DNA from 2 places in the Aminobacter sp. Piv2-1 genome. Region 1 is predicted to be linked to the other one. Evidence: riboswitches for the same ligand, from Rfam matches in the RefSeq annotation. Region 1 holds a riboswitch; the other holds the start of a gene.

Region 1 (7,585 bases):
ACGCGCTTGGCCAGTTCTTCGGGGCTGACGATCGAGGGGATTTCGATGACGAAGGTGTCGAAATCGTCGTGCTCGTGGTCGAAGGCGCCGTCGTGATGGGTCTTGCGGTTCTCGATGTCGTCCTCGACGGCGAGGCCGAGGCCGAGCAGCACCGACGGGTCGACCTTGCCCATCGACGAGGGCACGATCTTGACGGCGCGGGCGAGATGCTCGCCAACGATGGCGCTGGCGCGGGCGTGGCCGGCCTCGTCGAGCAGGTCGGACTTGGACAGGATGATGAGGTCGGCGCAGGCGACCTGATCCTCGAACACTTCCTCGACCGGGTCGTCGTGGTCGAGCGAATCATCGGCGCTGCGCTGGGCGGCGAGCGCTTCCATGTCGGAGGCGACCTTGCCGTCGGCGAGGGCCGGACCGTCGACGACGGCAATGACGCCATCGACCGTGACGCGGCTCTTCACCGTCGGCCACTGGAAGGCCTGGACCAGCGGCTTGGGGAGAGCGAGGCCCGAGGTCTCGATCAGGATGTGGTCGACCTTCGGCGAGCGCGACAGGATCTGGTCGAGGGCCGGCACGAAGTCGTCGGCCACGGTGCAGCAGATGCAGCCATTGGCCAACTCGACGATGTTCTCCTCCGGGCAGGCGTCGATGCCGCAGCCCTTCAAGATCTCGCCGTCGATGCCGACGTCGCCGAACTCGTTGACGATGATGGCGAGGCGCTTGCCCTTTGCATTCTCCAGGATGTTGCGCAGCAGGGTGGTCTTGCCGGCGCCGAGAAACCCGGTGACGACGGTGCAGGGGACGCGTTCGACGGAGGCGGTCATTTTTCTTCCTTGGTCAGATTGAGCGGGGGAATGCGGGCGACGAGGCCGCGCTTGAGGCTGTCGGGACGACCGCGCCAGGGGATGAGGCCGTCGGTCGAGGTGGCGAAGAGTCTTGCCCCGGTGACAAGGTCTTCGCCCGAGGAAATTCTGAGGTCGCCGAAGACGTAGCTCCAGGAGCCGTCGCGGATCAGTGCCGCGCTCAGGCGGCGCTTGCAGTTGCCGAGGCATTCGACGCTGCGCACGGAGATGTCGTTGCCGGCAGCCATGCGCGTGTTCTCGGCAAGCCTGGCGCCGGCGCGGGGATGGGCGTCCGAGCCGGTTTCGTCGCGGCAGGAGGAGCAGACGAGGATGGTTACATCACAGGCGCGCGCGTCGGCTGCATCGCAGGATGCGTCCGATGGTGCGACCGGAGAATTGTCGTCGAAGTCCAAATCCAGGCTCCTTGCCTGGGACACCCGCCAGGCTTTCGGATCAAAAACTTAGACGGCAGGTCTCCTGGCTTGCGGATCGTCGCCTTGGCCCGCCTTCCCGGGAAATCCCAGTGGTCTTCGGGCTCGGCTCTTCGCTCACAGTTGCGGGGACAGCCGCGGAGTTGGCCGAAAAAGCCGCACCGCATTCCCTCTTAGCTTCCGCCTTTGCGGGCGGAGGACCGTCGACTGGCGATTTAGGCGGTAGCGAGGGGTGGAGTCAACGCGGCGGAGCGACAGATGCCGTCGCAGGAGTCTGATCGAGAAAGGGCGCGCATGGCGGTTGACAAGCGCTGCCGGCATTTTCAAATGCAAGAATGTATCGCAACCGCTCTCAACTGGAAGATGCTTATCGCGCCAAGGCGAGTCTTCAGTTCTTGTTCTTCTGGGGGCATCAACCGTCCAGGGACGGTAGAATTACCTCATCTTGCCTAAGTCAATGGTGGCCAGCTTCGTTTGAGATGAATGGCCTACGCTATCCGAGCGCCGAACACTGGATGATGGCCGAAAAGGCTCGTCTGTTCGGAGACCAAGAGACTGCATCCAAGATACTAGCGGCCGAAAGTCCGAAGCAGGCAAAGCAATTCGGCAGGGGGGTGCGTGGATTTGACCCGGCCATATGGGATCGTGAGAAGGCCCGTATCGTTACCGAGGGAAGCAAGCACAAATTCGGACAGAACTTGGCACTGCGCGACTTTTTGCTCTCGACGGGCAGCGCCATATTGGTCGAGGCTAGCCCTGTCGATCCTGTGTGGGGCATTGGCCTTGCCGCCGAGGATGTACGCGCCAGCAATCCGCTGCAGTGGGGCGGAGAAAATCTTCTCGGATTTGCTTTGATGGAAGCGCGTGAATCGCTCCGCGGCTGAGCTATTGAAAATCTGGCAGAGTCACCCCGTCTCAATAGCTGCCAACGCCGGCCCTAGGTCGCCGGCGGGCGTCACCTCGATGCGTTCGAGGCCGAGCCAGTCGCGCATCTGCTTGAGTTCTTCGTGTAGCTCGGCCGCGGTTTCTGGCGGGGCGCATGGCTCCGAATAGGCAGCCTGCACGCGCAGCACGCGGGCAGGCCGGTCGGCCTTGAGGTCGACGCGGGCGACGATGCGCTCGCCGAGCAGGAACGGCAGGACGTAGTAGCCATACTGGCGCTTGTCCGCCGGGGTGTAGATCTCGATGCGATAGCGGAAGTCGAAGAGCTGTTCGGCGCGGCTGCGTTCGAACACCAGCGGGTCGAACGGCGCGAGCAGGGCGCGGGCACGGAGCCTGCGAGGGACACGCGCGCCGGCGTGGAGGAAGGCCTGCCGGTTCCAGCCTTCGACCCGCACCGGGACAAGTTCGCCCATCTCGACCAGCTCTTCCAGCCGGCCCTTCATATTCGCTGGCGACAGGCGAAAGTAGTCGCGCAGGCAGATGGCTGTTGCGACGCCGTGGGCGCGGGCGGAAATCCTGAGGAGTTCGCGATGCGCGTCGGCGGCCGGCAGGGCAGGGCGGTTGAATATCTCGGCGGGCAGGACGCGTTCGGGCAGGTCGTAGAGCCGCTCGAAGCCGCGGCGGGAATGGGTGGTGATGCGGCCCGCCCAGAACAGCCATTCGAAGGCATGCTTCTCGCGGCTCCAGCCCCACCAGCCGCCCGAGCCTTTTGCCCCTTCGATATCGGACGCCGCGATCGGTCCGCGGTCGACGACCTCCCGGTAGATCTCCTCGATGTGGCCTCGGTGCTCGCGGCCGAACTTCGCCAGGCCCGAGTACATTTCCGTATCGGCCTGCTCCATGCGCCAGCGCATCAGCGGAAAGGTCTCGAGCGGCAGCAGCGACGCCTCGTGCGCCCAATATTCGAACAGCATGCGCTTCTTCGGCTGCATGGCGTCGTCGAGCAGCGCCATCGGATAGGGGCCGAGTCGCGAATAGAGCGGCATGTAGTGGGCGCGTACGATGGCGCTGACCGAATCAATCTGGAACAGGCCGGTGCGGTCGAGCACGCGCTTGAGATGACGTCGCGTGATTGCTCCGGTCGGCCGTGGATCGCCGAAACCCTGCGCGGCGAGAGCAATGCGGCGGGCGGTGGCCAGGGAGATTTTTTCGGTCATTGCGGCAAGCTATCGCAGTCTTCGGAAATGTGACGCTGGGGTAGGGGAATCGCACTTTGCTGCAGATGCTAGCAGAAGTGCCGTCCGGGCCTTGTCAGGAGAGTAAAGTGGAGTAAAAATAGAAAGAAATCAAAGATGGGCGATGCCCCCAGGATTCTGGCCCAGCCGTGGGGTTTGCCACCTTTCGGACAAGGTTGGGCTTGCTTCGCCCGACTGCCTGCGCTAACCGTCGCCGCATTGCAGCACGACCGTTTCGTCCGAACCGGCGAGGAACCGTCGCGCTTCCGGAAACGGACCCCGTGCTGTAAGTCTGGGTGGATTGGCCACCAACGGAATTCGCAGCATGAACGCTCTCCTGAGTTCGTATCTGCCCATCGTCATTTTCATCGGTGTGGCGCTCGTAGTCGGCATCGCCCTCATCGTGGCGCCCTTCCTCGTCGCCTACCGCAGCCCGGACCCGGAAAAGCTGTCGGCCTACGAGTGCGGCTTCAACTCCTTCGACGATGCCCGCATGAAATTCGACATCCGGTTCTATCTGGTGTCCATCCTCTTCATCATCTTCGACCTCGAAGTGGCGTTCCTGTTTCCGTGGGCGGTGTCCTTCGGCGAGATCGGCATGCTCGGCTTCTGGTCGATGATGATCTTCCTGGCCGTGCTGACCATCGGCTTCGTCTACGAGTGGAAAAAGGGAGCGCTGGAATGGGATTGAACGACGCCTCCGGCACCCTGATCGCGCCGAAGCCGAAAGGCATCATCGATCCGAACACCGGCAAGCTCATCGGTTCCGACGACGCCTTCTTCGGCGAGCTGAACAACGAGCTGTCCGACAAGGGTTTCCTCGTCACCTCGTCGGAGGCGCTGATCACCTGGGCGCGCACCGGCTCGCTGATGTGGATGACCTTCGGCCTCGCCTGCTGCGCCGTCGAGATGATGCACATCTCGATGCCGCGCTATGACGCCGAGCGCTTCGGCATTGCGCCGCGCGCCTCTCCGCGCCAGTCGGACGTGATGATCGTCGCCGGCACGCTGACCAACAAGATGGCGCCCGCGCTGCGCAAGGTCTACGACCAGATGCCCGAGCCGCGCTACGTCATCTCGATGGGCTCGTGCGCCAACGGCGGCGGCTACTACCACTATTCCTATTCGGTGGTGCGCGGCTGCGACCGCGTCGTGCCCGTCGACATCTACGTGCCCGGCTGTCCTCCGACCGCCGAGGCGCTCCTCTACGGCATCCTTCTTCTGCAGAAGAAGATCCGCCGCACCGGCACCATCGAGCGGTGATCCCAAATGAGTGAAGCCCTGAAGGACCTTGCCGCCTATATCGCGGAAAAGCTCGACGCGGACATCGAGGAAAGCGTGCTCGCCTATGGCGAGCTGACGCTGACGGTGAAGGCTGCCGACATCGTCGACGTGCTGACCTTCCTGCGCAACGACGTGCAGTGCCAGTTCGTCTCGTTCATCGATGCCGCCGGCGTCGACTATCCGCAGCGCGCCAAGCGCTTCGACGTCGTCTACCACCTCCTGTCGCCGCGCCAGAACCTGCGCATCCGCGTCAAGGTGCGCACCGACGAGGATACGCCGGTCCCGTCCGTCACCCCGGTCTATCCGGGCGCCGACTGGTTCGAGCGCGAGGCCTACGACATGTACGGCATCCTGTTCTCGGGCCATCCCGACCTGCGCCGCCTTTTGACCGACTACGGCTTCGAAGGCCACCCGTTGCGCAAGGACTTCCCGCTCACCGGCTTCGTCGAAGTGCGCTACGACGACGAGCAGAAGCGCGTCGTTTACGAGCCGGTCGAGCTCAAGCAGGAGTTCCGCAATTTCGACTTCCTGTCTCCCTGGGAAGGCACGGACTACGTGCTGCCGGGCGACGAAAAAGCCAAGACGAATTGAGGCGGCGACATGGCTGAAACCTCCGTCCGCAACTTCAACATCAACTTCGGTCCGCAGCACCCGGCGGCGCACGGCGTTCTGCGCCTGGTGCTCGAGCTCGACGGCGAGGTGGTCGACCGCGTCGATCCGCATATCGGCCTCTTGCACCGCGGCACCGAGAAGCTGATCGAGCAGAAGACCTACCTGCAGGCCGTGCCCTATTTCGACCGGCTCGACTATGTCGCGCCGATGAACCAGGAGCACGCCTTCGCGCTTGGGGTCGAGCGCCTGCTCGGCATCGAGGTGCCGAAGCGCGGTCAGATCATCCGCGTGCTCTATTCCGAGATCGGCCGCATCCTTTCGCATCTGCTCAACGTCACCACGCAGGCGATGGACGTCGGCGCGCTGACCCCGCCGCTGTGGGGCTTCGAAGAGCGCGAAAAGCTGATGGTGTTCTATGAGCGGGCCTGCGGCGCGCGCATGCACGCCGCCTATTTCCGGCCGGGCGGCGTCCACCAGGACCTGCCGCAGAAGCTGGTCGAGGACATCGGCAAGTGGATCGATCCGTTCCTGCAGACGGTGAAGAACCTCGACGATCTCCTGACCCCCAACCGCATCTTCAAGCAGCGCAACGTCGACATCGGCGTAGTCTCGCTCGACGACGCCTGGGCGTGGGGTTTCTCGGGCGTGATGGTGCGCGGTTCGGGTGCTGCCTGGGACCTGCGCAAGAGCCAGCCCTACGAATGCTATCCGGAGATGGATTTCGACATTCCGGTCGGCAAGAACGGCGACTGCTACGACCGCTATCTCATCCGCATGGAAGAGATGCGCCAGTCGGCGAAGATCATGCGCCAGTGCGTCGACCTGCTGCTCGGCAAGGAGAGCGCCGGTCCGGTGTCGAACACCGACGGCAAGGTGGTTCCGCCGAAGCGCGGCGACATGAAGCGCTCGATGGAATCGCTCATCCATCACTTCAAGCTCTACACCGAGGGCTACCGCGTGCCGGCCGGCGAGGTCTACGCGGCCGTCGAGGCGCCGAAGGGCGAGTTCGGCGTCTATCTCGTCTCCGACGGCTCCAACAAGCCGTACCGCTGCAAGCTGCGCGCGCCGGGTTTCGCCCATCTCCAGGCGATGGATTTCCTGTGCCGCGGCCACATGCTGGCGGATATCTCGGCCGTTCTCGGCTCCCTCGACATCGTGTTTGGTGAGGTCGACCGCTAAATGTCAGTCCGCCGTCTCGCAGAAGCCAGCGCCCAGCCAGCCTCGTTCGCCTTCAACAAGGCGTTCACGGCACAGGCGAAGACCTGGATCAAGAAGTATCCCAAGGGCCGCGAACAGTCGGCCGTGATCCCGCTGCTGATGCTTGCGCAGGAGCAGGACGGCTGGGTGACCAAGGCTGCCATCGAGCACGTCGCCGACATGCTGGCCATGCCCTATATCCGCGTCCTCGAAGTGGCGACTTTCTATACGCAGTTCCAGCTGAAGCCGGTCGGTACGCGCGCCCACGTCCAGGTCTGCGGCACCACGCCGTGCATGCTGCGCGGCTCGGAAGAGCTGATGGATGTCTGCCGTTCGAAGATCCACCACGACCAGTTCCACACCAACGAGGCGGGCACGATGTCGTGGGAAGAGGTGGAGTGCCTCGGCGCCTGCGTGAACGCGCCGATGGTCATGATCTTCAAGGACACTTACGAGGACCTGACGCCGGAGCGCCTTGCCGAGATCATCGACCTGTTCGAGGCGGGCAAGGGCAACCAGGTGAAGCCCGGCCCGCAGACCGGCCGCCACTTTTCGGCGCCGATCACCGGATTCACCTCGCTCAAGGACGAGAAGGGTGTGCTGAAAACCACCCGCGACAAGGAGGCCAAGGCCGCCGCCAAGGCAGCCAAGGCTTCGGCTACTGCCGCGGCGACTGCTGCACCACAGCCGGCAGCCGTTGCCGCCGTTCCGGAGAAACCCAAGGCAGCGCCTGCCAAGAAGGCAGATGCCCCGGCCAAGCCGTCGCTCGAGGACAAGAACCGTCCGGCCGGCATCGCCCGTCCGGCTGCGGTCGACGACCTCAAGCTCATCTCCGGCGTCGGCCCGAAGATCGAGGGCACGCTGCATGAACTCGGCATCTTCACCTTCGCGCAGGTGGCTGCGTGGAAGAAGGCCGAGCGCGAATGGGTCGACGGCTACCTGAATTTCAAGGGTCGCATCGAGCGTGACGACTGGGTCAAGCAGGCCAAGGCGCTCGCCAAGGGCGGTGTGGCCGAATACGTCCGCGTCTTCGGCAAGAAGCCGGTCTGAGGGTCAGGCAGCGATGGGAAGCTTCGGCAAGAGAGGGCAGGATATGCAGCGTTCG
Region 2 (7,585 bases), on a different contig from region 1:
CGCAGGCGGCCCTCGATGTGGTCGACGGTGTGGATCAGGCGCGAATACATCTCGATCTGGCGGCGGCCGATGACGCGCACCGAACCCGGCTCGCAGACGCGGCTCTTGTCGTTGCGGTCGACGTCCGAGCACATCGTCAGCTCGGACTCGTCCTTCTTGGAGTTCAGCAGCTTGAGGATCTGTTCGGAGTCGGAGATGGCGTCGTCGCCGCGCTTGATGGTGCCGGAGATCGGGCAGGTCTCGACGCGGCGGCCGTTGACGCGCACGAACATCTCGGGCGAGGCGCCGATCAGGTATTCGCCCTCGCCGAGATTGATGAAGAATGAATAGGGCGAGGGGTTGATGTTCTTGAGGCGCCGCGAAATCTCCGAGGGTGCGGTCTCGCAGCGCTCGTAGAACATCTGTCCGGGCACGACCTCGAACAGGTCGCCGCGCTTGAAGCTGTCCATCGCACTGCGCACCAGCTTGGCATATTCGCCCGGCTCGTGGTCGCCACGCGGCGGGATGTGGTCGGAAGGCTTGAACGGCTCGACGACGCTGTCGCGGGCGATGCCTTGGGTGGAAAAACCTTTGCCGGCATAGTCGTAGCGGTCGTGCCAGGCCTTGGCCGAATAATGGTCGACGACGAGGATCTCATCCGGCAGGAACAGCACCAGGTCGCGTTGGCTCTGCTTGCGCTCGAGCTTGTGCTCGACCGGGTCGAACTGGAAGGCGAGGTCGTAGCCGAAGGCGCCGTAGAGGCCGAGATTGCTGTCGGCGTCTGTCTTGAACAGGGCGGTGATGGCGCGCAGCACGGTGAAGACCGAAGGCACGCGCGAGCGCTCCTCCTCGGTGAAGACGCGGCCGGGCTTCGCTACCTCGAGCCTGATCAGGCCGTCGTTCGTTTCGCCGATCGTCACCTCGGCGAGGCTGCCGAGCGTCTTGCCGATTACCGGCAGCAGCGCCTTGCCGCGGGCGTTCAGTGCCTCGATCTTCATCGAACGGCCGCGCGCGGAAATCACCAGCGGCGGATCGATGATGGCCGTGTCCCAGCGGGTGTAGCGGCCGGGATATTCGTAGTTGGAGGAAAACACCGCGCCGCGCCGGCTGTTCAGCCCGTCGATATAGGCCTCGATCGCCCCGGCATAGGCGGTCTCGTGGCGCTCGCGGGTGATCGCGATGCCACCTCCGGTGACAAAGCGCTCGGCGCCGTTTTCAAGGATTTCCACCGTCATTCCCGTCTCCATCTCTTGCCGCTGGAGGTTCCGGAGCTGGCTCGAAAAAAGCAAATGGCCGCCCGGAACTCCCGTTGCGGCCACCACAATTTTCACGCGCACGCGCTTCAAGAGGCCGCTGTCAGCTGGCCCGCCACCAATTGTTCTGGAGCGAAGTCGTGTTCATGCGAAATCCATAGCGGCGAAAAACAGGGGCTGCAACAGGATTTGCGCTGTGTTGCGTTGCATTACCAACTGGCCCTCAGTTTGTGACCCGGCGGCGCATCAGGGCGACGAACGCCACGCCGCCGATCAGCCCCGTGAGGATGCCGAGCGGCATGTCCTGCGGCGGCAGCACGGTACGGGCGGCCATGTCGGCCGTGACGAGGAAGATGGCGCCGACCAGGGCCGACAACGGCAGCACCCGGCGGTAGTCGCCGCCGATCGCGAGCCGCACGACATGCGGGATCATCAGCCCGACGAAGGCGATGACGCCCGAATAGGCGACGGCGCTGCCGGTGAGCACGGCGCAGACCACGAAGGTGACGAGGCGGAAGCGTCGCGCCGGCAGCCCCAGCGCGGTGGCGCTTTCGTCGCCGAGCGTCATGGCGTTGAGGTTGCGGGCCTGGGTCAGCAGGTAGCCGCCGCCGGCGGCGAGCGCCAGCAGCGGGTAGGCCAGCTGCTGCCATTGCGCCAGGCCGAGGCCGCCGAGCATCCAGAAGATGACCATAGGCGCCGCCCGTGGATCGGCCAGGAAGATCAACAGGTTGCCAGCCGCCGTTATGATGAAGCTGACGGCGACGCCGGCCAGCACGAGTTGGCCGGCCGAGTGCGCCCGCGTCAGGTTGGCGACCATCAGCACCAAGGCCGTGGCCGCCAGCGCGCCGGCGAAGGCGAACAGCGGCACGGTGATCGGGCCGAACACCATGCCGGCGTGGAGAAGAGCGAGGATCGCGCCCAGCGCGGCGCCCGAGGAGACGCCGAGCAGATGCGGATCGGCGAGCGGATTGCGCGTCACCGACTGCAGTGCCGCGCCCACGACCGCGAGCGAGGCGCCGACCGTCGCGCCGAGGATGACCCGCGGCGCGCGCACGTCCCAGACGATGTTCTCGCGGCCGCTCGACCAGAAGACCTCGATACTGCCCGGCACGAGCTTGTTGGCGATCACGCCCCAGACCGCGTCGAGCGGAATCGCCACCGATCCCACGCCGATCGCGACAAGCATTGTGACCGCCAGCAGTGCCGTCAGCGCCGCGACCAGCGCCGGCATGGCATGGATCAGCACATGGCGGGGGCCCTTGACGAAATTCCGGTGCGACACGGTCAGTCGGCCCGGAAGGCTTCGGCCAGGCGCTTGATCGCCGCGATGTTGCGCGGGCCGGGCGTGGCCTCGACATATTCGAGCACGACGAAGCGGTTGTTCCTCACCGCCGCAATGTCCTTGAAGGCCGGGTTGGAGCGCATGAACGCGATCTTCTGCTCGGCCGTCACCTCGCCGTAGTTGACGATGACGACGACGTCCGGATTGCGCTCGATCACCGGTTCCCAGCCGATCTCGGCCCAGTTGGCCTCGACGTCGTCGGCGATGTTGCTGCCGCCGGCCGCCTCGATCATCGCGGTCGGGATGGCGTAGCGGCCCGCCGTGAACGGCTTCTGCTCGCCGGAATCGTAGATGAATACCTTCACCGGCCTGTCGAGCCGAGGCAGCTTGGCCTGGAAGTCGGCGAGTTCCTGCTTGTAGCCTGCCACCAGGGCCTCGGCCTTGTCGCGCACTCCGAAGATCGTGCCGAGGTTGAGGAGGTCGACATACATGTCGTCCATCGACGACTTTTCCCGCTTCATGACGTGGATGCAGCTCTCCGTCAGCTCGTAGACGGCGATGCCGAAGGGGGCCAGCGTGTCGGGGGTCACGGCGCCGCCGACGTTCATGCCGTAGTTCCAGCCGGCGAAGTAGAAATCGGCGTCGGCGCCGAGCAGGATCTCCTTGCTCGGATATTGCGGCGCGAGTTCCGGCAACTGGCCGATGTCCTTGCGAATGGTCGCGTCGATCTTGTTCCAGCCCGAAATGCCGGAGTAGCCGACCATGCGGTCGGCAAGGCCGAGGGTCAGCATCATCTCGGTCAGGTTGATGTCGTTGGACACCGCCCGCTGCGGCGGGGCGGCGAAGGTCACGTCGCGGTTGCAGCTCCTGACCGTGACCGGAAAGTCATCCGCCTGGGCGGCGGTGGTCGCGAAGAGCGCGGCGGCAAGAATCGTCAGGCGCATGGATGCTCCTTGGCTGGCGGGTTCAGCGTTCGAGATGGAAGGAAAAGCGCGGCCGGCCGGTGACCGGGTGGTCGTCGAGGGTGGCGCCCACGGCGAAGTTCTCGCGGATGCGCTCAGGCGTGAGGATGTCGGCCGGCCTGCCGCAGGCAACCGCGCGGCCGCCGTCCATGACCAGCACGCGGTCCGCATAGGCCGAGGCGAGCGCCAGGTCGTGCAGCGACACCACCACGGTGCAGCCGAGATTGCGAAGCAGTTCGAGCACTTCGAGCTGATGGCGGATGTCGAGGTGGTTGGTCGGCTCGTCCAGGATCAACAGGTCGGGCCGCTGCACCAGGGCGCGCGCGATCATGGCGCGCTGCTTCTCGCCGCCCGACAGCGAGCCGAAATCGCGCGCGGCGAGCCGGGTGAGGCCGAGCAGCGACAGTGCGGCTTCGACGTCAAGGTAGTCGTCGGCCGCGGCTCCGACGCCAGTGGCGTGCGGGATGAGCCCGAGTTCGACGATCTCGGCCACCGTCAGGCCGAAATCCGACGCCGGCTCCTGGAGCACGGTGGCGATGCGGCGGGCGCAGTCGCGCGGCTTCATCCGCCAGATGTCCTTGCCGTCCAGCCTGACCGCGCCGCCGGTCGGCCGGTGGTAACGGTAGAGGCAGCGCAGCAGGCTCGACTTGCCGGCGCCGTTGGGGCCGACGATGGCCAGAAGCTCCGCCGGCGCGACGCGCACGGTCACCGGCTCGAGGATCGGCTTCGACGCGCGCGGGCCCCATGACAGGCCGTCGAGTTCGAGTAGTGCCGGGGTGGAGCCTACGAGGCGACTAGAGCCGTGGACGCGATCGAGCATGCCCTGTCTCCGTGACGTGGCGGAGGCGGCAGAACGATCCGATCGGCGATCCGAAAAAGGCAGTCGCAATCATCATCATCTCCGCGGCACACCCCGGCCGGTTGAACTCATCCGATGATGGCAGGTCTCCTGGCTTGCGGGTTTCGGCGCCTCGGAGCCTTCCCGGCCTTGCGGCCAGTGGCATTCTTCCGACTTGCTATCCGCTCACAGTTGCGGGGGCAGCCACGGTTTCGCGTCTGGGACGTCTCACCGTGTTCCCATTTAATCCGCTGCCCGAGTCGGGCAGCAGGAACCATCGCTGCCGTGGCTACAGCAACGACGGGTTGCTGACAATCGCTAAAGCGTCATGCCGCCTGCTGAATTGCGTCACGCCGGTCGAGTGCGAAGGAAATGACGGCTACGGCGAAGGCTGACAGGGCGATGGCCGCGCCGACGAAGGGCAGGTCGGCATAGCTCACGCCCATCGAGATTGCCGCCCCGCCGGCCCAGGCGCCGGCGGCATTGCCGGCGTTGAAGGCGCCCTGGTTGAGCGTGGCCGCGAGGTTCGGCGCTTCCGAGGCTGTCTCGACGACGCGCATCTGCATCGGCGGCACGATGACGAAGGTGATGATGCCCCAGAGGAAGACGAGCAGAATCGCGGCCGGCGCCGAATAGCTGAGGCCGGCGAAGGCGACGTGGATCGAGGCCATCACAACCAGTGCGCCGATGGCCGTCGGCATCAGCTTCCAGTCGGCCAGCTTGCCGCCGATGATGTTGCCGATGGTCATGCCGCCGCCGAACAAAAGCAGGATCCAGGTGACGGACTCGACTGACAGGCCGGTGACATCGGTCAGGATCGGCTTGATGTAGGTGAAGACGGCAAACAGGCTGCCCGAGGCGAGCGCCGAGATGATCATGGCGAGCCAGACCTGCAGCTTGCCCAGCACCTTGACCTCGCCAGCAACGCCACCCTTGCCGGGAGGGGCAACACCCGCCGGCACGAGCCAGGCGATGGCCGCGACCGAGATCAGGCCGATGACGACGACGGCGTAGAAGGTCATGCGCCAGCCGAAGGCTTCGCCGAGCGCCGTGCCGCCGGGCACGCCGAGGATGTTGGCAAGCGTCAGGCCGGCGAACATCAGGGCGATCGCGCTGGCGCGCTTGTTGGCCGGCACAAGGCTTGCCGCCACCACCGAGCCGATGCCGAAGAAGGCGCCATGGCCGAAGGCGGTGATGACGCGGGCGATCATCAGCGTCCAGTAGGTGGGGGCGATGGCGCAGAGCAGATTGCCGAGCACGAACATCATGGCGAGGCCGATCAACACCGGCTTGCGCGGCAGTCTCGCCGTGCCGACGGCGATGATCGGGGCGCCGATGACCACGCCCAGCGCATAGCCGGTGACGAGCAGCCCCGCCGCCGGGATCGACACGCCGAGGTCGGCTGCGACCTCAGGCAACAGCCCCATGATCACGAATTCGGTGGTACCGATGCAAAAGGATGCAACGGCCAAAGCGAGGATCGGCAAGGGCATGGACGGACTCGGGGGAGCTGAAACGATTTAAATCTACATTTTCCTCATGTCGGCCCCTGCACAAGCAGCATTGCTGCATCGCAGCAATGCGCGCCGCGCATGGCAGGCATTCGGGAGGTGCAGTCCGGGCGCGGTCAGGACTGCTGCGTCAGGTCGCGGCGCAGGAATTCGACCGCGGTGTTACCGGCCTGCGGGTTGCGCAGGACGCCGGTCATCGGCGTGCTCACCTTCGTCTACCCCGTGGTCGCCATCATCATCGACTGGGCGATCTACGGCCATCCGATCGGCGTCGCCCAGGGAGTGGGCATGGTCCTGATCGCGGTCGCGACGCTCGGCTCGGCTGGCGCCTGCCGGTTCGGCGGACCAGAGCGGCTTTCGCAGGCCAGAAATGAGAAAGGGGCGCTCGAGGCGCCCCTTCCGATGTCGATGCGCTCAGGGTTGCGCCATCTGGCCGCGCAAACCGTGTGTCCGGACAGCGGAACAATGGCCTTGCGACGGAGAGCGATGGAGATCAGCGGGCGGGGCCGATTGTTTCGACTATCCCGTCGGCAGCCGATTTTAGCGTGGCGGGATCAACGCCCAAGGCACGGAGTGCACGCGGCGCCACACCCTGCGACATTCCCGCGACGATGCCGACGACATGGGCGCCGAGCAATGGGGCATGGTGTTTCCGGGTTGCTGCCAACTCCTGCATGACTGCCTGCCCGGAGGGTGCCGCTTGATATGCGCCGGGATTTGCCGAAATCGACGTTTCATGCGGTGCATCCGCTGTCAGACCGAGCGACCGAAGGGCATCGCCATATTGCCGTTCGATCGCGGCTTGCAGGGCGTCTGGCTCCACTCCTACTCGCTCAAAGGCGAGACGAGCCGTGCCGTCCGGAAGATCGAGGGCGGCCAACAGAAAATGTTCGGCCCCCGGCTCCCGTTGCTGATCGTGCAAGGCATGGGCTTCCGCCCGCTCGCAGAGACGCTTGATAATGTTCATGTCGTCGAGCTTTGATTTGATGCCTTTGAACATCGAGTTCCCCTTATGCGGAGCTGTCGCTCTCCGCCACGTCCGAAAGTCGCTTATGGGCGGCCTGCTTGGTGATCCCGAGTGCTTGGGCAATCCTCGACCACGACCAACCTTGCTGCAGGGCCGATCGCACGGCCTCGCGTTCGATCCTGTCCGCCAATCGGCGCAAAGCGACGACAGCAGCCAAGGCTTCATCGGGATCGGTCGGGATGGTGATTTTAGCCAGGTCATCCATGCGTCAACCTTAGTTGACGATCGACGCACCGTCAACAAAAGTTGACGGTGCGTTTGTTATCAGCTTTTTACACGGATCTCGCGCCCAGACGATGCCCTGGAGAACTCAGTTCTGCTTGGGCAGCTTGTAGGCGACGATGTAGTCGCCGCGGTCGGGCGACTGGCGCGCGCCGCCGGCGGAGATCACCACATACTGGGTTCCGCTTTCCGGCGACACGAAGGTCATCGGCGTCGACTGCGCGCCGACGGGCATGCGGCCCTTCCACAGCTCCTTGCCGGTCTCCACGTCGAGGGCGCGCAGGTAGTAGTCCTGCGTGCCGGCGTAGAAGACGATGCCACCGGAGGTGGCGATCGGGCCACCCAGCGTCGGCATGCCGATCGGGATCTGCAGACCCGTCTTCATGCCCAGCGGGCCGGTATCCTCCAGCGTGCCGGCCGGAACCTGCCAGACGATCTGACGGGTCTTCAGGTCGATGCCGGTGAAGGTGCCGTAGGGCGGCTGGTGGCAGGGGACGCCGAGCGGCGACAT

The links. Region 1 has a riboswitch for cobalamin ahead of AmiPiv_RS17875 (DUF1636 family protein). Riboswitches for the same ligand answer to the same signal wherever they lie in the genome.
Region 2: another riboswitch for cobalamin. It lies ahead of AmiPiv_RS08190 (ABC transporter ATP-binding protein); the one in region 1 lies ahead of AmiPiv_RS17875 (DUF1636 family protein).

Annotation. Positions count from the first base shown of each region.
Region 1 is NZ_JARKMU010000009.1:209,422-217,006, forward strand. Features, by position in the region: gene cobW (cobalamin biosynthesis protein CobW) at 1-821, opposite strand, end outside; gene AmiPiv_RS17875 (DUF1636 family protein) at 818-1,252, opposite strand; cobalamin riboswitch at 1,290-1,490, opposite strand; gene AmiPiv_RS17880 (NADAR family protein) at 1,606-2,154, shown strand; gene AmiPiv_RS17885 (winged helix-turn-helix domain-containing protein) at 2,176-3,369, opposite strand; gene AmiPiv_RS17890 (NADH-quinone oxidoreductase subunit A) at 3,713-4,078, shown strand; gene AmiPiv_RS17895 (NuoB/complex I 20 kDa subunit family protein) at 4,069-4,650, shown strand; gene AmiPiv_RS17900 (NADH-quinone oxidoreductase subunit C) at 4,657-5,262, shown strand; gene AmiPiv_RS17905 (NADH-quinone oxidoreductase subunit D) at 5,272-6,462, shown strand; gene nuoE (NADH-quinone oxidoreductase subunit NuoE) at 6,463-7,530, shown strand; gene AmiPiv_RS17915 (hypothetical protein) at 7,574-7,585, shown strand, end outside.
Region 2 is NZ_JARKMU010000003.1:409,091-416,675, forward strand. Features, by position in the region: gene AmiPiv_RS08175 (anthranilate synthase) at 1-1,214, opposite strand, end outside; gene AmiPiv_RS08180 (FecCD family ABC transporter permease) at 1,456-2,463, opposite strand; gene AmiPiv_RS08185 (ABC transporter substrate-binding protein) at 2,517-3,458, opposite strand; gene AmiPiv_RS08190 (ABC transporter ATP-binding protein) at 3,481-4,296, opposite strand; cobalamin riboswitch at 4,399-4,608, opposite strand; gene AmiPiv_RS08195 (MFS transporter) at 4,641-5,807, opposite strand; gene AmiPiv_RS08200 (Clp protease N-terminal domain-containing protein) at 6,319-6,825, opposite strand; gene AmiPiv_RS08205 (hypothetical protein) at 6,836-7,057, opposite strand; gene AmiPiv_RS08210 (membrane-bound PQQ-dependent dehydrogenase, glucose/quinate/shikimate family) at 7,163-7,585, opposite strand, start outside.